Regions from separate parts of the Glutamicibacter sp. NPDC127525 genome, predicted to be linked through region 1. Evidence: riboswitches for the same ligand, from Rfam matches in the RefSeq annotation. Region 1 holds a riboswitch; each other region holds the start of a gene.

What was found. Region 1 has a riboswitch for S-adenosylmethionine ahead of ACFVHU_RS14435 (hypothetical protein). Riboswitches for the same ligand answer to the same signal wherever they lie in the genome.
Region 2: linked by a shared signal. The riboswitch ahead of ACFVHU_RS11850 (ABC transporter ATP-binding protein) and the one ahead of ACFVHU_RS14435 (hypothetical protein) in region 1 are both predicted to bind S-adenosylmethionine.
Region 3: linked by a shared signal. The riboswitch ahead of ACFVHU_RS09235 (bifunctional o-acetylhomoserine/o-acetylserine sulfhydrylase) and the one ahead of ACFVHU_RS14435 (hypothetical protein) in region 1 are both predicted to bind S-adenosylmethionine.
Region 4: linked by a shared signal. The riboswitch ahead of ACFVHU_RS14950 (O-acetylhomoserine aminocarboxypropyltransferase/cysteine synthase family protein) and the one ahead of ACFVHU_RS14435 (hypothetical protein) in region 1 are both predicted to bind S-adenosylmethionine.

The regions. Positions count from the first base shown of each region.
Region 1 is NZ_JBHXVN010000006.1:51,656-56,518, forward strand. Features, by position in the region: gene ACFVHU_RS14425 (LOG family protein) at 1-591, shown strand, start outside; gene ACFVHU_RS14430 (VIT1/CCC1 transporter family protein) at 655-1,758, opposite strand; gene ACFVHU_RS14435 (hypothetical protein) at 1,814-2,080, opposite strand; SAM riboswitch class IV at 2,097-2,210, opposite strand; gene ACFVHU_RS14440 (DinB family protein) at 2,278-2,865, opposite strand; gene ACFVHU_RS14445 (helix-turn-helix domain-containing protein) at 3,002-3,568, shown strand; gene ACFVHU_RS14450 (hypothetical protein) at 3,706-4,122, shown strand; gene speB (agmatinase) at 4,834-4,863, shown strand, end outside.
Region 2 is NZ_JBHXVN010000004.1:320,372-325,234, reverse strand. Features, by position in the region: gene ACFVHU_RS11855 (aliphatic sulfonate ABC transporter substrate-binding protein) at 1-849, opposite strand, end outside; gene ACFVHU_RS11850 (ABC transporter ATP-binding protein) at 935-1,756, opposite strand; SAM riboswitch class I at 1,762-1,863, opposite strand; SAM riboswitch class I at 2,131-2,222, shown strand; gene ACFVHU_RS11845 (acyl-CoA dehydrogenase) at 2,238-3,569, shown strand; gene ACFVHU_RS11840 (LLM class flavin-dependent oxidoreductase) at 3,627-4,863, shown strand, end outside.
Region 3 is NZ_JBHXVN010000003.1:252,291-257,153, reverse strand. Features, by position in the region: gene ACFVHU_RS09250 (CPBP family intramembrane glutamic endopeptidase) at 1-237, shown strand, start outside; gene ACFVHU_RS09245 (GNAT family acetyltransferase) at 256-672, shown strand; gene ACFVHU_RS09240 (VOC family protein) at 734-1,378, opposite strand; SAM riboswitch class IV at 1,551-1,670, shown strand; gene ACFVHU_RS09235 (bifunctional o-acetylhomoserine/o-acetylserine sulfhydrylase) at 1,762-3,105, shown strand; gene ACFVHU_RS09230 (homoserine O-acetyltransferase) at 3,108-4,253, shown strand; gene ACFVHU_RS09225 (SGNH/GDSL hydrolase family protein) at 4,336-4,863, opposite strand, start outside.
Region 4 is NZ_JBHXVN010000006.1:169,973-174,835, forward strand. Features, by position in the region: gene ACFVHU_RS14940 (DUF1852 domain-containing protein) at 1-318, opposite strand, end outside; gene ACFVHU_RS14945 (LysR family transcriptional regulator) at 442-1,383, shown strand; SAM riboswitch class I at 1,615-1,705, shown strand; gene ACFVHU_RS14950 (O-acetylhomoserine aminocarboxypropyltransferase/cysteine synthase family protein) at 1,794-3,107, shown strand; gene ACFVHU_RS14955 (cystathionine gamma-synthase) at 3,104-4,321, shown strand; gene ACFVHU_RS14960 (GyrI-like domain-containing protein) at 4,393-4,863, shown strand, end outside.

The DNA of each region.
Region 1 (4,863 bases):
GTCGCCACCGGTGGAGGCCCCGGCGCAATGGAAGCCGCCAATGCCGGTGCGTGGCTGGCCGATTACGGACCAGAAGATGTCGCTACGGCATTGCAGATGCTGGCCGAAGCGCCAGATGCGATCCATCAGCGCACCGGCTGGGCGAGAACTGCGCTGATGGTCAAGGAGCGTTTCCCGAGCCAGCGGCAGTCCCTGGGCGTGCCAACCTGGTTCTACGGCCATGAGCCGCCGAATCTGTTTGCCACCCAGATTGCCAAGTTCTTCACCAATTCCATTCGTGAAGCGATTCTGCTGGAGCAGTCCAACGGCGGGCTGGTAGTTCTGCCCGGGGCCGCCGGCACGGTGCAGGAAATCTTCCAGGATGCCTGCGAAAACTACTACGCTACCGGTGCTCGCGTGGTGCCGATGGTGCTGATCGGCAAGGACTATTGGACGAGGGATCTGCCTGCTTGGCCGCTGCTTCAGGCCCTGGCCAAGGACCGTGTCATGGAACAGAAGATTGCTCTGGTGGAAACCGCCGAAGAAGCGATGGAGTTCATCCAGAGCATGCAAACCCTGCGCCGGCGTACCCGGCGGCCGGAGAACAGCTAGAGCACGGCATGGAAAATGCCGGTACAGCCAAAGCTGTACCGGCATTCGATTCGCAGCAGGCTGCTATCCGATGCTGACGTCGAAGATCAGGCCCAAGCAGTAGGTGATGGCCGCTGCGCCCCAGCCGATGGCTAGCTGGCGCAGGCCGCGCTTGAGCGGGGAGGCCCCGGAAAGCAGTCCCACGATCCCTCCGGTGATCATCAGGGCCACGCCCACCAGGACTACCGAGACGATGATCGCGGTCATGCCGGACAGGCCAAGGATATACGGCAGGATCGGCACCACAGCACCGGAAGCAAAGAGGAAGAACGAGGTGGCCGCCGCACCGGTGGCCGAACCCAGCTCCTGGTGCTCCTTCTCAAGTTCTTCGCCGCGACCCTCTGGGTTCAGCGAGAAGTCGGGGTTGCAATCGCAGGTGAACAGGCCCATGCGTTCGGCGGCCCGGTGCTCGGCATCTTCATCGCTCATGCCGCGGGCCTTATAGATTAGCAGCAGCTCGTTGGCGTCCAGATCAAGGTTCGGGGCCGCTGTCAGCGTGACCTGGGTTGGGCGTGAAGCTGTCAGCAGCTCGCGCTGGGAACGCACCGAAACGTATTCGCCAGCTGCCATGGACAGTGCACCGGCCAGCAAGCCGGCAATGCCGGAGAACAGCACGAAGGTCGCTGAAACACCGGTCGCACCGATGCCCATGATCAAAGCGAGATTGGAAACCAGCCCGTCGTTGGCGCCGAAGACCGCAGCACGGAAGTTGCCCGAAAGGCGCGCACGGCCTGCTGTAGCAAGCGCGCGAACGACTTCTTCGTGGACCTGTTCGTCGGCCGCCATCTGCGCGGTGGCGTCCTTGTCATCGCGGTAGGGCGAACTGCTCTCGGAGCGCTGGGCCATGGCCAGGACGAAGACCGAACCGAAATGCAATGCCAGGAAACGCAGCATGGTGCGGCGCAGCGACGGGCGGACTTCCTTGACATGTTCGCCGAGCAGGACGCGCCAGTGGGATTCGTGGCGTGCTTCCGCCTCTGCCAGGCCCAGCAGGATTTGCCGTTCCTGCCCGGTTTTCTTTTCCGCGAGGGCCCGGTAGATGGAGCCTTCTGCGACTTCATCAGCGAGATACTTGCGCCATCGCTGGATCTGCGCTTTGGTAGGTTCGGTTGCTGAGTGCTGTGGCATCGCGAAGATGACTCTCCTGGAACATGGAGTTTCCCAATGAAACCCGTGGATCGGATCAACTACCCAGTTTAGTCAGGGCTCCTGCACTTGGGAATTTGGCAAGACTAAAAGCAAATCGCTTGCCCGCAGGATCTCCGGCGACTGGCACCACCAGCAGCAATTCAGATGTGGCCGGATCGAAGGTCGGCCTGCGGGCGCAACGGGCAATGAGCTGTTCGAGCCTGAGCGGATCTGCAACGTAGCGGGTGCGCCAGCGGCCTTCGGCCTTGAACTGCACTTGGCCGGTCTGGCGGTCGATGACGGGCAGAATCGGATATGCCATGGGACGTCAACTCTCTTGCGAGCTCTTGCCCGTGCACCTGTTGATGCGCGGACCGCTTCCTCATCCGAACCACCCATGAACTTGGGGTTGGTGCGCGGCCAGTCGGAGCTTGGCGCCGCGTCTCGTGAAGCAACATTTCCGATGGTACCGCCGGCGGCAGGGCCCGGTGAAGTCAGAATGCGTAATATGACTGCGGGTCAGCTGCCCGGGGCAAAGGCATCGGCCAGTTGCTGCAGCTTCTCGCGTTGTTCCGCCCATTGCCCAGCGGTGTAATCGGGCAGCAAATCCAGTTGCGCGGTCCAGCCAGCACGGCCATCGAGCTGCTCGCGAATAATGTCCAAATGCCCTGCATGGCGGGAGGTCTCGGCGAGCGCATGGATGAGCAGGTGATCCAAGGTGGTATTCCCGGCTGGCCCCCACCACGGTACCTCTACGGGGCTGTCCAGGGGCAGGGTGCTGATGGCCTCATCGGCGAAGGCGATGGCTTTCCGATAGAGGCCGATCAGCTGTTGCGCGCGCATGTCTGCTGGCGGAAGGAAATCCGCGTCGGGATCATGCGGAGCTATGAACTCGCGAACGTAGCGGTCATTGGCCTTGCGCTTGAGGCAGGTGCCGAAATATTCGTATTCATTGATCGCCAAATGGTGCAGTACACCCAGAATATGGGTGCCCGTAGGGGTGAGCGGGGTGCGGGCCAGGTGCTCGGCGAGGCCTTCTGCCTTGAAGATCGCATTCTCGCGTGCGTCGTTCAGGTACCCGCAGAGCTTGTCCTTGGTGCTGTCCATGGACAGAGTCTAGTGACCGTGGTGGGTCCGCGGTAGGGGCGCCGTGTGTTTACCATTGGTAAACTTGCCCCGCAGGCCTTGAAGCCAAAGTGGTTGCGGTTGTAGTTGCTGCAAAAAACGTCGATGGAGCCAAACGATGAAAACCTTGCCAGTTGAACCAACCGGTGCTGCGATCAACATCGGTGCGAGGCTGCGCGGGGTGCGCCAGACCCAGCGCATGACCATTGACCAGGTCGCCGAGCTATCCGGACTGACCAAAGGTTTCCTCTCACGTGTCGAGCGCGACCTGACCAGCCCTTCGGTTTCGACCCTTTTGCGGTTGTGCGAAGTGCTGGGCATGGAAGTAGGTACCCTCTTCGAGGTTCCAGAAACGAAACTGGTCCGCCTGGAGCAGGCTCCCCGTGTTTCCCTGGGCGGCGACGGCATCACGGAGCAGCTGGTTACGCCACGCAGCGAGAAGCGGGTGCAGATGATTCGCGCTGAGATTGCGCCCAAGGGCACCGGTGAAGCAGAACTGTATTCGGTGGATTGCGAGCTGGAAGTGCTGCACGTGATCGCGGGAAAATTCATCCTGGTATTGCCAGATCAGCGCGTAGAACTCGAAGCAGGCGATACGATAACCTTCCCCGGGCGTGAACCGCATAGCTGGGAAAACGATTCTGATGAGGTAGCTGTGGTTACCTGGACGCTGATCCTCTCATGACGCCAAGCCCATGCGCCTGCTGCCAGGGCACGGCATGAGCGGTGCGGCTGCGCGTTCGTCTGCGGGGAGATGAACCGCGTATTCTAGGAACGATGCGTTGTTTCGGGGCGCTCGGAACGATGAGTGATGGGAGAGGCGTGAGGACAGGCGAACCAACCGCTGCGCAAGATCAACTGCGCAGTATCAGCTGGTGGGCTTCGATACTTTTCGGCGTTCTTATTGGCACCACCTTGACCTGGATCCGCACCCAACGCAATTTCTTCTTCATTGGCGCAGCGATTCTGGCCGTCGTCATTGTCACCATTGGCGTGCGAACGATTCGCCGACGTGCACGCTTCCCGCTGATGGCGCAGGCGCGCACCTCGTGGGCGTATGTGCTGTGGACAGGTGTCCTGCTGGTCCTGGCCGGACCGATCCAGCTGGTGTACGTAGCTGATGACCTTTCCGAACTGACTATCAAATCGCTGGTCATGTCCGCAGGCTTCTGCCTGGGCATTCACGAGGTCGACCGCGCGCTGGTGAAAGCCAGCAAGAAGCGCTCCGGCGAGGCCTAGCCTCCTGATTTGGGCAAAATAGCCTGAAATGTAGTCAAAACATCCAGCGCCAAGCACTTCCTGTGCCACGGTGATACAGTGGCGCAAGGAATTTCGGTGGATGCCCAATTCCCCAGAGGCATCTTCCCAATGGCCGCAATGGCGAAGGTAGGAAGTGACCGCCGAGAGCAGATCGGCGCGCGTACGCTGCGAGAGCCTTGACCCAAGTTTCTGCGCTGTCATCGAAGCCCGGGGTGCCGCAGTCATGGTCCCGAACGGGACAGTGTCCAGCGCTTGGCGCAGAGCAGGCGGGGGAATCGAATCGCTCGCACCCCATCGGGCTCGTTGCGGTTGCAGCCTGCGGTGCCGATGCCTCGTCATTGCCGCAACGGTCCTCGGGTTCGCGAAGAATCGACTTATGTTCGGCGCCGTCCTCGTAGTGAAGCTGGGACTCGCGTACCGCTGCCACGACGTCGGCGCTGCTGCGCGATGGATTAGAGGTGCTTGCCCAGCAGATTCGCAGCTTCGCCAGCTGAGCGCCCTGCTGCAGTTTCGGCCCATGCCGCAGCCCGTTACCGGGCTGCGGCATGGGCTATTTCTGCCTGGTTTTCCGGGCTGTGCGATAACTGAATCTTGACGTGACCCAGCAGACAAAATAGCATAATGGAAAACTGAAGTTTCATATTAGACAACTTGGACTTTCGTTCTTGGATGTCTGGGGAGGAAGTTGCGATGAAGGAAATCCGCATCGAGGAAAACGGG
Region 2 (4,863 bases), on a different contig from region 1:
CAGATTGGAGCGTTCCTCAATCACGGTGGCAGCAACTCCTGGTTCGAGCCCTGCTACGTCGGCCAGGATTTCTGCGGTTTCCTCGGGATTGTCAGCTGCCCAGCCACGAGCCTTTTCGTAGGCATCGACAACGAGCTGGGCGAGTTCGGGGCTCTGCTCGATGAAGTCTTCGCGAGCGTTCAGCGCACCGTAGGTGTTGAAATCCAAGTTCCGGTAAACCAGTTGCGCGCCGTCTTTTTCGGCAGCGGCCATGATCGGATCCAAACCGCTCCAGGCATCAACCGAGCCGTTGGCCAGGGCGGTACGTCCATCGGCATGCTGGAGGTTCTGCAGCTTGATGTCAGCTTCACTCAAGCCCGCGGATTCCAGCGCCTGCAGCAGGAAGAAGTATGGATCGGTGCCCTTCGTAGCGGCCACGGTCTTGCCCGCCAGATCTTCAACGGACTCGATTTTCGAGTCCCTATCCACTACCAGGGCCGCCCATTCCGGCTGCGAATACAGTGCGATGGTCTTGATGGGTGCACCGTTCGAACGGTTCAGGAGCGCAGCGGAACCGGCTGTGGAACCAACATCGATTGCGTCGGCGCGAAGAGCTTCATTGGCCTTGTTGGAACCTGCGGACTGGATCCATTCGACATTTACGCCCTGCTCCTTGGCGGCTGCTTCCAACCATCCCTTTTCCTTGAGTACCAGGCTCAGCGGGTTGTAAGTGGCAAAGTCGATGGACAGGGTCTGACCATCCGAGGAGGCTGTAGCGTTTTCGCCAGCACAGCCGGTCAGGGCAACTGCGCCAACGATCAAGGCGGCGGCGGACAATGCAGTGCGGCGGGTGAGACGGTTCAAAAGCATGGAGAATCCTAGAATTGTGCGTGCAAGCGGTGTAGGTGAAAAGGCAAAGGGGACGAATGGTTCGGGACCCACGGCGTGGCCGGGACTAATGGTTGGTTGGGTCGACGCCGAGCAGGCGCAATAGGTGCAGGCGATCTGCAACGAACTTTTCATCGGTATGCCGGCGTGGATGCCCAGCTGAGATGGACAGATCTTCGATGACGCCCGCTGCACTATGCCCAGCGCCTCGCCCCAGAACAATCACGCGGTCAGCCAGAGTCAACGCCTCGTCCACATCATGGGTCACCATGAGAACGGTGGTGGGGAACGATGCGTGAATCGAGAGCAGCAGATCCTGCATCTTCAAGCGTGTCAGCGCATCGAGGGCGCCAAAGGGTTCATCAAGAAGCAATACACCCGGGCGCCGAGCCAGCGCGCGAGCCAGCGAAACCCGCTGCGCCATGCCTCCGGAGATCTCGCGTGGGCGCAAGCTGGCTGCATGGCTCAGACCGGTCAGCTCGATCAACTCCTCGATCAGCGCGTTGCCGGAGCGCTTATCGGTTTCCGGTGCCAGGCCCAGTGCAATGTTCTGGCGAACCGAGCGCCATGGCAGCAGCCGGGGCTCCTGGAAAGCAACGGCGCATAACTCGTTGATGCCGGTGACCTCGCGGGTGCCGGTGCGGATGGTGCCGGTGGTGGGGTGGTCCAAGCCCGATACTGAACGCAGCAGCGTGGATTTTCCGCAACCGCTGGCTCCAAGAATGGCCACGACTTGACCTGCCGGAATTTGCAGGTTGATATCGGCCAGGACGGTGCGGCTTTCCATCTTGGTGGTGAAGGTCCGCGACACGTTGCTGAACTGCACGTCCAGGGCGCTTGAAGCTGAGACAACGGGAGCTGCCTCGGGCGCTGCAAAGGAAAGAGTCATGTTCATCTCCATCGGTCCTGGCGGTAGCACCGGCCTGCAGAGCAAAACTCCAAAGGTGGTTGCTGCGGCGTCAACGAGCCAGATCTCTAGGCCGCTCGGGATGGTTACGTGTCCATTACAACGAGTCGAACGATTTGAACGCAAATCTCGCGTAATATGAAAAAATCTTCGACAACTACGTCACATTGCCCAGAAATTTCGTTATTTATTTTATTGCAGGCCGGTTTGCTCGACATTAAGCAAAACTTTGCAACTCATCTTCGGCAGGACACGGAATAGGCTGTGAAATTTGAAGATGGGCACTGCCGGCACTGGGACGAAATGTGACTTCGCGGGTTGGAATCACCGGTTTATTACCGTTACAAATGAATTACGACCCATCCAGAGCGGCTGAGAGATCTGGCTCCACGACGCCGCAGCAACCACCCCAATAGCGGGACGGTGCTACCGCCAGGACCGATGGAAAGAATTGAGAACCCTGATGCCTATTGGTGAATCGCACAATGCCCTCGGACTGGACTTCAACCAGCTCAGTGACCCTTCGCAGGCCACCGCAATGGACCTGGACAAGTTTGAAGAACAGTTGCCGACTAGGCAATTGCTGAAAATCACCCCCGGACCAAGTGCGGATGAGCAATACGACCGGCTGGCCGAAATCTTCCGTCCCGTTTTTGCGCAGATCGCCGCAACCGCCAAGGACCGCGACTTGAACCGCGTGCTTCCTTTCGAGCAGGTAGGCCTGCTGAATCGCGAGCGCTTCGGTGCGTTGCGCCTTTCCGTTGCCGACGGGGGCTATGGTGCACGGCTGGTGGATGTCTTCCGCTTGCTCATCGAGCTTTCCGAGGCGGACTCCCACGTAGGCCAGCTGTGGCGCGCGCATATCGCATTCGTTGAGAATGTCTTGGTGCTGGACGACGAAGAACTGCGCAAGAAGTGGGTCGCTCGCATCGCTGCCGGGCAGATTATCGGCAACGCCTACACCGAACGCGGTGGCAACGCCCTGGGCACCTTGAACACCAAGGCCAGCGTCTTGGATGGACGCTGGGTGATCGACGGTGAAAAGTACTACTGCACCGGCACCATTTTTGCCGACTGGACCACCGTTGCGGTGGCCCACCCGGAGCTCGCCGGCCGCCAGATCGCCGTGGTCTCCACCCAGCGCAGCGGCGTCAAGATCCTCGACGACTGGGATGGGTTCGGCCAGGGCCTCACCGGAACCGGCACCACCGAATTCCACCAGGTCCCGGTGGATTGCTTCATGCCGCAGCAGACCAATGACTCCGAAGCGGCGATCTTCCAGCTGGTGCTCATGGCCGTGCAGGCGGGCATCGCCCGCGCCGCACTGAACGACCTGCGTCACGCGGTGCAGGCGCGCACCCGCATCTTCACCACTGGAACCGGGGTGCCGGTATACCAGGAACCCCAGGTCCTCCAGCTGGTGGGCGAAGTTTCCGCGGAGTCCTTCGCTGCCGACTCCGTGGTGATCGGCGCAGTCCTTGAAGTTGAAGCCGCCTTGGGCGATCCGGGACTGAACGACGAGGAACGCTACGCAGTATGCGAGCTGGCCGCCAACCGCGCGCAAACCGTGGTGCAGCCACTGGCCATCGGCGTGACCAGCAAGCTCTTCGACGCACTGGGCGCCTCTTCCACCAGAAGCGGCTGCAACCTGGACCGGCACTGGCGCAATGCGCGCACCATCGCCACGCATAACCCGGCGATCTACAAGGCGCGCATCGTCGGGGACTACGAGATCAATGGGGTCCAGCCGCAACGGCTGTCCGTCACCGGCGAGGATTCGACCCAGCGGGCCTGAGGGCCTGCGACGCACACCAGCAACTTTCCACGATTACCAACCTATGGGGGCAAAGCCATGAGCGAGAACAAGCGCGAGATCCTATTCAACGCATTCGACATGAACTGCGTGGTGCACCAGTCGCCGGGCCTGTGGCGCCATCCGCAGGACAAGGCCTCGACCTACAAGACCCTGGGCTACTGGACCCACCTGGCCAAGGTGCTGGAAAAGGGGAAGTTCGACGGGCTGTTCCTTGCCGACGTGCTGGGCACCTACGACGTGTACAAGGGCACCAACGTGACCCCGCTGGGCTCCGGCGCGCAGGCGCCGGTCAACGACCCGATGATGCTGGTTTCCGCCATGGCCGCTGTGACCGAGAACCTCGGCTTCGGCGTCACCGCAGGTACCGCCTATGAGCACCCGTACGCTTTCGCCCGCCGCTTGGCCACCCTGGACCACCTGACCAACGGCCGCGTGGGCTGGAATGTCGTCACCGGCTACCTGCCATCGGCGGCCCGCAATATGGGCCAGGAAGACCAGATGGAGCACGACGAGCGCTACAACCACGCCGATGAGTACCTCGAGGTGGTCTACAAGCTGCTCGAAGGCTCGTGGGAAGACGACGCGGTGCAGAACAACAAGGCCACCGGCGTCTACACCGACCCGGCCAAGGTGCACCCGATCGAGCACGAAGGCAAGTACTTCAAGGTTCCGGGCATCGCCATCACCGAGCCGTCCACCCAGCGCACCCCGGTGATCTACCAGGCCGGCGCCTCCAAGCGCGGCACCGAGTTCGCCGCAACGAACGCCGAAGCGATCTTCGTCAATTGCCCCACCCGCGACCTGCTGAAGGAAGCGGTCAGCAAGATCCGTGACGCTGCCGAGGCCGCCGGGCGTGGCCGCTACGACATCAAGGTCTTCGCCATGCAGACCATCATTACCGCCGAAACCACCGAACTTGCCCAGGCGAAGTTCCAGGACTACAGCTCCTACGTGGATATCGAGGGATCGCTCGCACTGCTGTCGGGCTGGACCGGCATCGACATGTCCGTCTACGGCCCCGACGATGTCATCGGCGACGACGTGAAGTCCAACGCCATCCAGTCCTCGGTGGAAACCTTCAAGAAGGCCAGCGGCGATACCGGCAAGCCGTGGACCATCCGCCAGCTGGCCGAATGGATCGGCGTGGGCGGATTCGGCCCGGTCTCCGTCGGTTCCGGCGCCGAGGTAGCCGAGAAGCTCATCGACTGGGTGGACTACACCGATGTTGATGGCTTCAACCTCGCCTATGCCGTCACACCGGGCACCTTCGAGG
Region 3 (4,863 bases), on a different contig from region 1:
AAATTGAAGCTGGGCCTGTGGAGCACCATTATTGGTTCTGCGATGATCCGAGGCAGCTACCACCTGTACCAGGGGGTGGGGCCGATGATCGGCAATATGCTCATGGGCGTCGTCTTCGGCTGGGTATACCAGAAATACGGGCGGGTGATGCCGCTGGTTATCGCGCACTTCCTGCTCGATGCCATCGGCTTCGTGGGATACGCCTTGGTCGGGCCGGCCATCGGAATCGGCCAGTAGCGCCGGTAAGCTGAGCCAATGCAGATTACCGTGCTGCGCGAAGAGGACCTTCGCCAAGCAGTTGAATTGTGGGAAGCAACCGGGCTGGCTCGTCCGTGGAATGATGCGCTCGCCGACGCCCGACGGGCTTTGGCCGAGCCTGCTTCCACGGTGCTGGCCATCGTTGAGAACGATCAACTCATGGCTACTGCGATGGTTGGCCATGATGGCCACCGAGGTTGGCTCTACTATGTTGCGGTGGATCCGTGCCGGCAGGGCAACGGCCTGGGAAGGGAGCTGGTGGATGCCGCTGTCCTGTGGCTGCGGGATCGCGGCGTGCCCAAGGTGCAGCTCATGGTCCGCGAGGAGAACTCTGCCGTCATCGATTTCTATGAACGGCTGGGCTTCGAAGACCAGCACGTCGTGGTGCTGGGGAAGCGCCTGGACCGGCCTTGACGAAAAGAAAGTAGGTGGGGACGCCATTGTCCCCGCCTACTTGCGTTCTCTGCGGAACTGTTTACAGCACCACGGTGCCGGACTCGGTCTCAAAGGTAACCGACATGATGCCCGGAGTGCCATTCGGCGCTTCATATTGCATGGTGACAGCGCCCAAATTGACGTTCTGCGGCTGGCCCAGCCAATCCAGCACCCGTTCACGCGAGCCGGCAATGGCGATCTGGCTGATGGCGCCGGCAGGTTCCAGCGCCTTCGACGGATGCAGCTCCTCGGATCCTTCATCCCAGGAAATCAGGTACGGGCACTGCGGATCGGCGATCAGGCCCTTGATGCCAATCTGCTGCCAGGTCAGTTCGCGGCCATCAGGGAACTTCCGGTTGCCCGGCACCGACTTGCGGCCCAAGCGGTCCTCGGCACTGGATAGATCCTCCACCGAGACGCACCAGCCCATCCAGCCGCCGCCGAGCTCCGAACGGGCGCGAACCGCCTGTCCGAAGGGTGCCTTGTCGCTGGCCGGGTGGTTCAGGACTTCAACCACCTCCAGGTACTGGCCATGCTTGAGCGGGAAGATGACATTGCGTGTTCCGAATCGTGGATGCACGCCGCCCTTGACGAATTCCAGTCCAAGGGACTCGGAGATTCTTTCAGCGGTTGGCAACAGCCCGTCTGGGCCGCATGCATAACTTACGTGATCTAGCCTCATCATGTGCCCATCATGGCAACATGTGATGCGAGTCTCTACTTAGGCACACCTAAGTGCCGGGATGCTATCGAATACTCTGCGATGAACCTGCAATATTCGCGAAATATGACCGATTGAGTCCAATCACCAGCTCTTGCGTTGCAAAGATCTTCGGTTTTCGGGCAAACTGGTACCAGGTCATGAGTCCCAGTAACAAGCCCCGGCTTACTGGGCGGCAACCCTCCAACCGCGGTGGGGTGCCCCGGGTGAAGACCTGGCCCTTGAACGCACAAGGCATCAAGGACAAGCGCGGGTTACCCCTGGAAGTCGTCACGATATGGTGCTTCCTGTCGGTGTCTTTTCAGTGGCGTACCCCCATAGTCATGAAACGCTATTTGGAGGAAACCATGAGCAATAACTGGTCATTTGAAACCCGTCAGATCCACTCCGGCCAGACCCCGGATCCGACGACCGGAGCACGGGCTCTCCCGATTTTCCAAACCACCTCTTTCGTCTTCCCCAGCGCCCAGAGCGCTGCTGCACGTTTCGCGCTGCAGGAACTGGAGCCGATCTACACCCGTATCGGCAACCCGACCACCGACGCGGTGGAAACCCGCATCGCTGACCTGGAGGGCGGCGTTGGAGCACTGCTGCTCTCTTCGGGACAGGCTGCCACCACTTTCGCCATCTTGAATTTGGCCGAAGCCGGCGACCACCTGGTGGCCAGCCCCAGCCTGTACGGCGGAACCCAGAACCTGCTCAAGCACACGCTCAAGCGCCTGGGCATCGAGGTCACCTTCGTTGCCGACCCGGACAACCTGGATGATTGGCGTGCCGCGGTGCGTCCGAACACCAAGGCCTTCTTCGGGGAAACCATCTCCAATCCGCGACAGGACGTCCTGGACATCGAGGGCATCTCGGCGATCGCCCACGAAGCCGGCGTGCCGCTGCTGGTGGACAACACCCTGGCCACCCCGTACCTGATCCGCCCGATCGAGTGGGGCGCGGATATCGTGATCCATTCGGCCACCAAGTTCCTCGGCGGCCACGGCAATGCCATTGCCGGTGTCATCGTGGACTCGGGCAACTTCGACTTCGCCAAGGACGCCCACCGCTTCCCGGGCTTCAACACCCCGGACGAGTCCTACAACGGCCTGGTCTTCGCCCGCGACCTGGGTGCCAACGGCATCCTGGGCGCCAATCTGGCCTACATCCTCAAGGCCCGCGTGCAGTTGCTGCGCGATTTGGGTTCCTCGGTTGCGCCGTTCAACGCGTTCTTGATCGCGCAGGGCCTGGAAACCTTGTCGCTGCGCATTGAGCGCCACGGCCAGAATGCCGTAGAAGTTGCCAATTGGCTCGAAGCCCGCGAGGAAGTGCAGAAGGTCGCCTACGCAGGCCTGAAGTCCTCGCCTTGGCATGAGCGTGCGCAGAAGTACAGCGATCAGGGCGCCGGCTCGATCATCGCGTTCGAACTGGAGGGCGGTTCGGAAGCCGGCCAGGCCTTCGTGGACGCACTGGTATTGCACTCCAATGTCGCGAACATCGGCGACGTGCGCTCCTTGGTCATCCACCCGGCCTCCACCACCCATGCCCAGCTCTCCGAAGCGGAGCAGGTTGCGGCCGGCGTGAGCCCGGGACTGGTGCGGCTGAGCGTCGGACTGGAGAATATCAAGGATATTCTGGCCGATCTGGAACTGGGCTTCCAAGCTGTTGCAGCCCTCGAGAACAAGGAACTGCAGGAAACCCTCTAGGCATGGCATCCATTGTGACTACTGAAGATACTCTGCGCGCCGAAGAGCTCGCCGGCGGGCAAGACGGCATTTTGCGCCGTAAGTCCGTGGGGGAGCACCACTTCGAATTCGGTGGATTCCTTCCGGACGTGGTGCTGGCCTATGAAACGTGGGGGACGCTAGCAGCTGATGGCTCCAACGCGGTGCTGGTGATGCATGCGCTCACCGGTGACGCCCACGTTGCGCAAGGCGATTCGCAAAGCGCCGGCTGGTGGGAAGAGCTCGTAGGTCCCGGAGCCACGGTTGACACCAATGAGTACTTTGTCGTGTCCATCAACATGGTGGGTGGTTGCAATGGTTCCACCGGCCCCTCGTCCTTGGGCGACCAGGGCCTGCCCTACGGTTCGAGCTTTCCCTTCGTCACCATCAAGGACTCGGTGCGCCTTGAAGCGCGGCTGGCCAAGCAACTGGGAATTGATTCCTGGCATGCGGTCATTGGCGGTTCGATGGGCGGTGCGCGCGCGTTGGAATACGCCGTCGAGTTCCCCGACCAGGTCAAGAACCTCGTAGTGATGGCCTCGAGCGCGCAGGCGACTGCCGAGCAAATTGCCTTTGCACAGGTGCAAACCCAATCCATCCGGTTGGATCCGCACTTCTGCAATGGCGACTACTACGGCAACGATGCGCGCCCGGACGCCGGTCTTGGCTTGGCTCGCCGCCTGGCCCACATCACCTATCGTTCCGAGGCCGAGCTTGAAACCCGTTTCTCGCGCAATCCGCAGGATGGCGAGAAGCCAACGGGTCTGCTCGAGGGGCCTCGCGGGCGGTACCAGGTGGAAAGCTACCTTGACCATCAGGCCAGCAAGCTGGTGAATCGTTTCGACGCCAACAGCTACCTGGTGCTCACCGAGGCGCTGATGAGTCATGATGTGGCTCGCGGCCATGAATCCCTGGAAGCCGCCTTGGCGCGATTGGCGAACGTCAACGTGGTGGTTGCCGCGGTAACCACTGACCGGTTGTACTTTCCTGAGCAGTCAGTGAAGCTGGCCTCGTCGCTGTCCAAGCCAAAACCGGTGCACTACATTGATTCGCCGATTGGCCACGATGGATTCCTGACCGATGCCACGCAGCTCGATGGCGTGCTCCGGACCTTGGTGTTCGGGGACTGAGCCCCGGAAAGGGCTCGGGAAGATTTCAAAGCCTGAAGCAGTTCCGCCAGTAATCGGTGGAACTGCTTCAGGCTTTTCATGCCTACTTGGCGCTGTCGCCGGCGCCGAGCGAGTCGTTTGGCTTGGTCTGCGCAAACGGCGTGGCCGAGGGCCGCTTCGGGGTGATGCCGTCGCCGGAGGACTGGTGGCGCAGGCGGCGCAATACCCAGGGAGCAAGATGCTCGCGCGCCCACTGCAGATCCTCCTTGCGGGCTTCCCGCCAGCTGCGTTCATCCACGGCCGGAACGATTTCGGTATCCAGAGGATGCGCGACGTTCAGCGAGTCCAGTGCCATGGCGGCAATGCGCCGGTGCCCGGCAGGGGAGAAGTGCAGGCGATCCGGTGCCCACATCTGGGATTGGTGCAACTCCTGCAAGGCCCACATGTCCGCCACGATGGCGTCGTGGCGGGCGGCTACGGTGCGCACATTTTCGTTGTAGATCGCCACTTTGCCTCGGATGCTTCCCAAAACCGGGGTATCGCGAATATCGGGCCCGGTGAAGAGCAAGAGCGTGGCGCCCGTATCGGTGAGCTTGGCTACCGCATTGTCGAGGATATCTGCAATCTTGTC
Region 4 (4,863 bases), 120 kb from region 1:
GCCTAGGAGTTTATCCACGATCGTGGTTTCAAGGACTTCTAAAAGGGGAAACTTCTGGTCTATATTATCGGCAGTGAAATGCACATTGGCAGAAATGATTTCCAATTCCAACGCATAGCGGTCTCCCTGGGGATTGTCCCAGTGAGACAAGGAATTGAAGCGGCGGTTGATCATTGTTAAAGCGTTGTTCAGGTTCTCTGCGCGGCGCTCTCCACGTGCCAAATTGGCGAAGTTCGTGGTGGTTCGCGAATTTGCTGAGGGGGTGTAATTCTCATCGAATTTAGTGGTGCTAATGCTGAAGGTCAACGCGTCTGCCATGATGGCCAATCTGTTTCTTTGGGGGCCGTGGTGGGCCGAGGGGAAGTCGATGCGTCAATCATGCAGGGAGATTCTTGATATCGGGTAACTCGATATAACTATGGATTCATATAGACTCTGGCTATGGTTCAGGGAACGAATGGTCTGACACTGCAGCAGCTTCGCTATTTTGTGGCGGTCGCCTCGGAGGGGTCAATCTCGGCCGCCGCCGACCTCATCTACGTCGCACAGCCCAGCATGTCCTCAGCGATGAAGGAGCTTGAATCACGGGTGGGGCGCACCTTGCTGATGCGTTCGGCCAGGGGAGTGACGCTCACCGCCGAAGGCGCAGAATTCCTCGGCTACGCCCGGCAGGTGCTCGAGCAAGTGGAGCTTCTTGAGCATCGCTATCTCGGCCGCCCCTCGGCCCGGCGGCTGCTGGGCGTCTCCACCCAGCACTACTCCTTCTCGGTAGACGCTTTCGTGAGGATGGTGCAGGCCAGCGGGGCCGAGGAGTACCAGTTTTCGCTGCGCGAGACCCGCACCGAAGAAATCATCGAGGACGTGCGCACGCTGCGCAGCGACATCGGGATCCTGTACCGCAACGACTTCAACCGGAAGGTCATCGACAAGCTGCTGCGCGAATCCCGGCTGGTCTTCCACCCGCTGTTCCTGGCCGATCCGCACATTTTCATCTCGCGCAGCAACCCGCTGTCCACGCGGACCCAGGTCACGCTCGAAGACCTGGAAGACCTTCCGCGGCTGACTTTCGACCAGGGCGCGAATAATTCCTTCTACTTCGCCGAGGAGGTGCTCTCCACGCGCTCCAGCCAACGTGAAATCCAGGTCTCGGACCGCGCCACCATCTTCAACCTGATGATCGGCTTGGGCGGGTACACGATCTCCACCGGCATCATCAGCGACGAGCTCGATCCCTCCATCGTGGCCATCCCGCTGGCCATCGAGGAGCGCATCGAGATTGGCTGGATTGACCACGCCGCCATCCCGCTCACCGACCAGGCCCAGCGCTACCTGCAAGAAGTCCGCACGGTGGTCGCCAGCTTCGGGGTAGAAGTGCTCGGCTGAGCCACCAGCAGCGTAACGCCCGGTCATCGAGTACCGGCACATCGTCACAAACTCCAGGAAAAACCGCGAAACCATGCGGTTTTTCTCAATTCTGCGCGTCATAAAAAGGTTCAGGCCCCCGCGTCATCATGACAAGGCGACGACATATGAAGCGTGGCGGCCTTGTATGAAGCCGGGCGCCGGATACCGCTTGCACCGTTTGCGGCGGATAGCCAACCATGGAAGAACAACAAACCATCAAGAGCGGCTGAGAGATCTGGCTCGAAGACGTCGCAGCAACCATCGGGAAACCGAAAGGTGCTACCGCCAGGAACGATGGAGCAGTTCCGAACGCGTTTTTGCGTACTGTGCTTCGTGCCGCCGCACGATGCCAATCGGTGCACTCCCTCGCAGAGAATCGAGGAGGAGCCATGAGCCAGGAAACCGACGCGGTCCACGCAGGGTACCGCCCGAGCGGAGACTTCCGCCCGATGCTGCCACCACTGCACAATTCCGCGGCCTACCAATTCCAATCGCATGCCGAAGCGATCGAGAAGTTCGCCCTGCGCCAGGCCGGCTTCACCTATTCGCGCACCGGCAACCCGACCGTTTCGATTCTCGAGCAGCGCGTAGCCGCCTTGGAAGGCGGGGCCCACGCGGTGGCCACCGCCACCGGGCAAGCCGCCGTGGCCCTGTCCCTGCTGGCCCTGACCCAGGGACCCAAGCACATTGTGGCCTCTTCCTCGCTCTACGGCGGCACCGTGGACCTGTTCACCGACACCTTCGCGGACTTCGGCATCCGCATCAGCTTTGTCGACCAGGCCGATCCGTCCGCCTGGGCCGCTGCCATTGAGTCGGACACCCGGGCGTTCTTCCTGGAGTCCGTCTCCAACCCGCTGTGCACCGTGGCCGACCTGCCCGCCATCGCGGCCATCGCCCACGAGCACAACATCCCGGTGGTGGTCGACAATACCCTGGCCACCCCGCTGAATATTCGGCCTCTGGATTTGGGTGCCGACATCGTGGTGCACTCGGCCACCAAGGGCCTGGCCGGGCACGGCTCGGTGCTCGGCGGGGTCGTCGTGGACTCGGGGAAATTCGACTTCTCCGATGCCGCCCGCTGGCCGCAGATCGCCGCCCCGCGGGTGCGGCTGAACAACACCTCGCTGCTTGAGCGCCACGGACCGGCCGCCTACGCGATGCTGGTGCGTTCCAAATTCCTGCACGATCTGGGCCCGACCCTGGCCCCGGCCAGCGCCCAGGGAATCCTGGCCGGAATCGAGACCCTGCCGGTGCGTGCCGCCCACGTGCAGCGCAGCGTCACCACCCTGATCGAAAAGCTCTTAGAGCACCCGGGCATCGCGGCCATCCACCACCCGTCCCTGCCCGGCCACCCGAGCCACGAGCTGGCCCGGACGCTCACGCCCAAGGGCACCGGCTGCGTGCTGGCCATCGAGCTGGCCCACCCATCGCTGGTTTCCCCGGTGATCGACGGGCTCAAGCTGATTTCCCTGGCCGCGAATGTGGGGGACACCCGCACCATGGTCTCCCACCCGGCCACCATGACGCACTGCCGGCTCTCCGAGCAGCAGCTGGTGGCCGCGGGCCTGAACACCTCCACCCTGCGTCTGTCGGTCGGTCTGGAAGACCCCGCCGATCTGCTCGCAGATATCACCCAATCGCTGGACCTTGCATTGGCCGCAGCCCAGGCCACCGCCGACACCAAGGAAGTGAGTTTCGCATGAGCGGCTTCAACACCCTCGCCGTGCACGCCGGCCAGCACAAGGACCCGCACACCGGTGCGGTGATCCCGCCGATCTACCAGACCAGCACCTTCATCCAGGACGGCATCAACGTGCTGCGCGCCGGGCACGAATACTCGCGCGGCTCCAACCCGACCCGCAACGGGTTCGAATCCCAGCTCACCGCGCTGGAAGGCGGCACCGCCGGCTTCTCCTTCGCCTCGGGGATCGCGGCCGAAGACGCGCTGCTGCGCGCAGTACTGGCGCCAGGCGATCACATCGTGCTGGGTGCCGACGGCTACGGCGGCACCAACCGGCTGATCTCCAAGCTGCACAGCAAATGGGGGATCACCTCTTCCGCGGTGGACATCACCAACCTGGATGCGGTGCGCGCCGCGGTGTGCCCGAACACCGCGCTGCTCTGGGTGGAGACCCCCTCCAACCCGCTGCTGGGCATCGCCGATCTGGCCGGCTGGGCTGCCATCGCCCGCGAGCACGGCGCCCTGCTGGTGGTGGACAATACCTTCGCTACCCCGTATCTGCAGCGCCCGCTGGATTTCGGCGCCCACGCGGTGGTCCATTCCACCACCAAGTACATCGGCGGGCACTCCGATGTGCTCGGCGGGGCCGTCATCGTGGCCGATCACCTGCACCGCGGGCAGAGCCTGGCCGAAGCCGTGGGCTACCAGCAGTTTGCCGGGGGCGCGGTCTCCGGACCGCAGGATTCCTACCTGGCCGCCCGCGGCTTGAAGACCTTGGGCCTGCGCATGGAACGCCACGGGGCTACCGCCTCCACCCTGGCCCGCTGGCTCGATGACCAGCCCGAGGTCACTCGCGTCTACTACCCGGGGCTGGAACGCCATCCGGGCCACGAGCTGGCCAAGTCCCAGTCCGCGGCCGGCCGCGGCTTTGGCGGGATCCTCTCATTGCAGCTCTCCGATGAAGCCGCCGCCCGCGCCTTCGCCCAATCCATGGAGTACTTCCAGCTCTCGGTGTCCCTGGGCGGGGTGGAATCCCTGGTCTGCTATCCGCGCGAAATGACCCACGCTTCGCTGATCGGCACCGAGCTGGAAATCCCGGCCAACCTGGTCCGCCTCTCGGTGGGCATCGAGGAAGCCGACGACCTGATTGCCGATCTGGAACGCGGCCTGGCCGCCGCCCGGGCGACCCAGCGTGTTGTGAGCCCGGTACGCGAAAGGGCCCTGGAAAACGCCTGATCGCATCGAACCGCGATTATCGGGCGGCGTGCCCCTACCCTGAAGAATAGTAGTTGGGGAAGGGTGGAGACATGATCGGAATTCTCAATCGGCTCATCGCGCATATCGAGGCGCACCTGCGCGCCGAGATCAACCTCGCGGATATGCTGCGCGCCGAAGGCACGACCGAATACCATGTGCGGCGGATGTTCTCCTCGCTGTCCGGCATGCCGGTCTCCGAGTACATCCGCCGGCGCCGCATGACCCAGGCCGCCGCGGATCTGCTCACAGGCGAGGACCTGCTGAGCATCGCGATCCGCTACGGCTACGGTTCGGCCGAAGCATTCGGCCGGGCCTTCCGAGCGGTCCACGGCGCGTCCGTGGCCGATGTCCGCGAGAATGGTGGCCCCCTTCGAAGCCAACCAATCATCAGGTTCAGCCTGACCGTCGAAGGGAATCGTCCCATGGATGCACGAATAGTTGATCGAGAAGAATTCCAGCTCATTGGATATGCCACGCAGGTACCGCTGATTCACAACGGTGCCAACCCGCACATCCAAGCC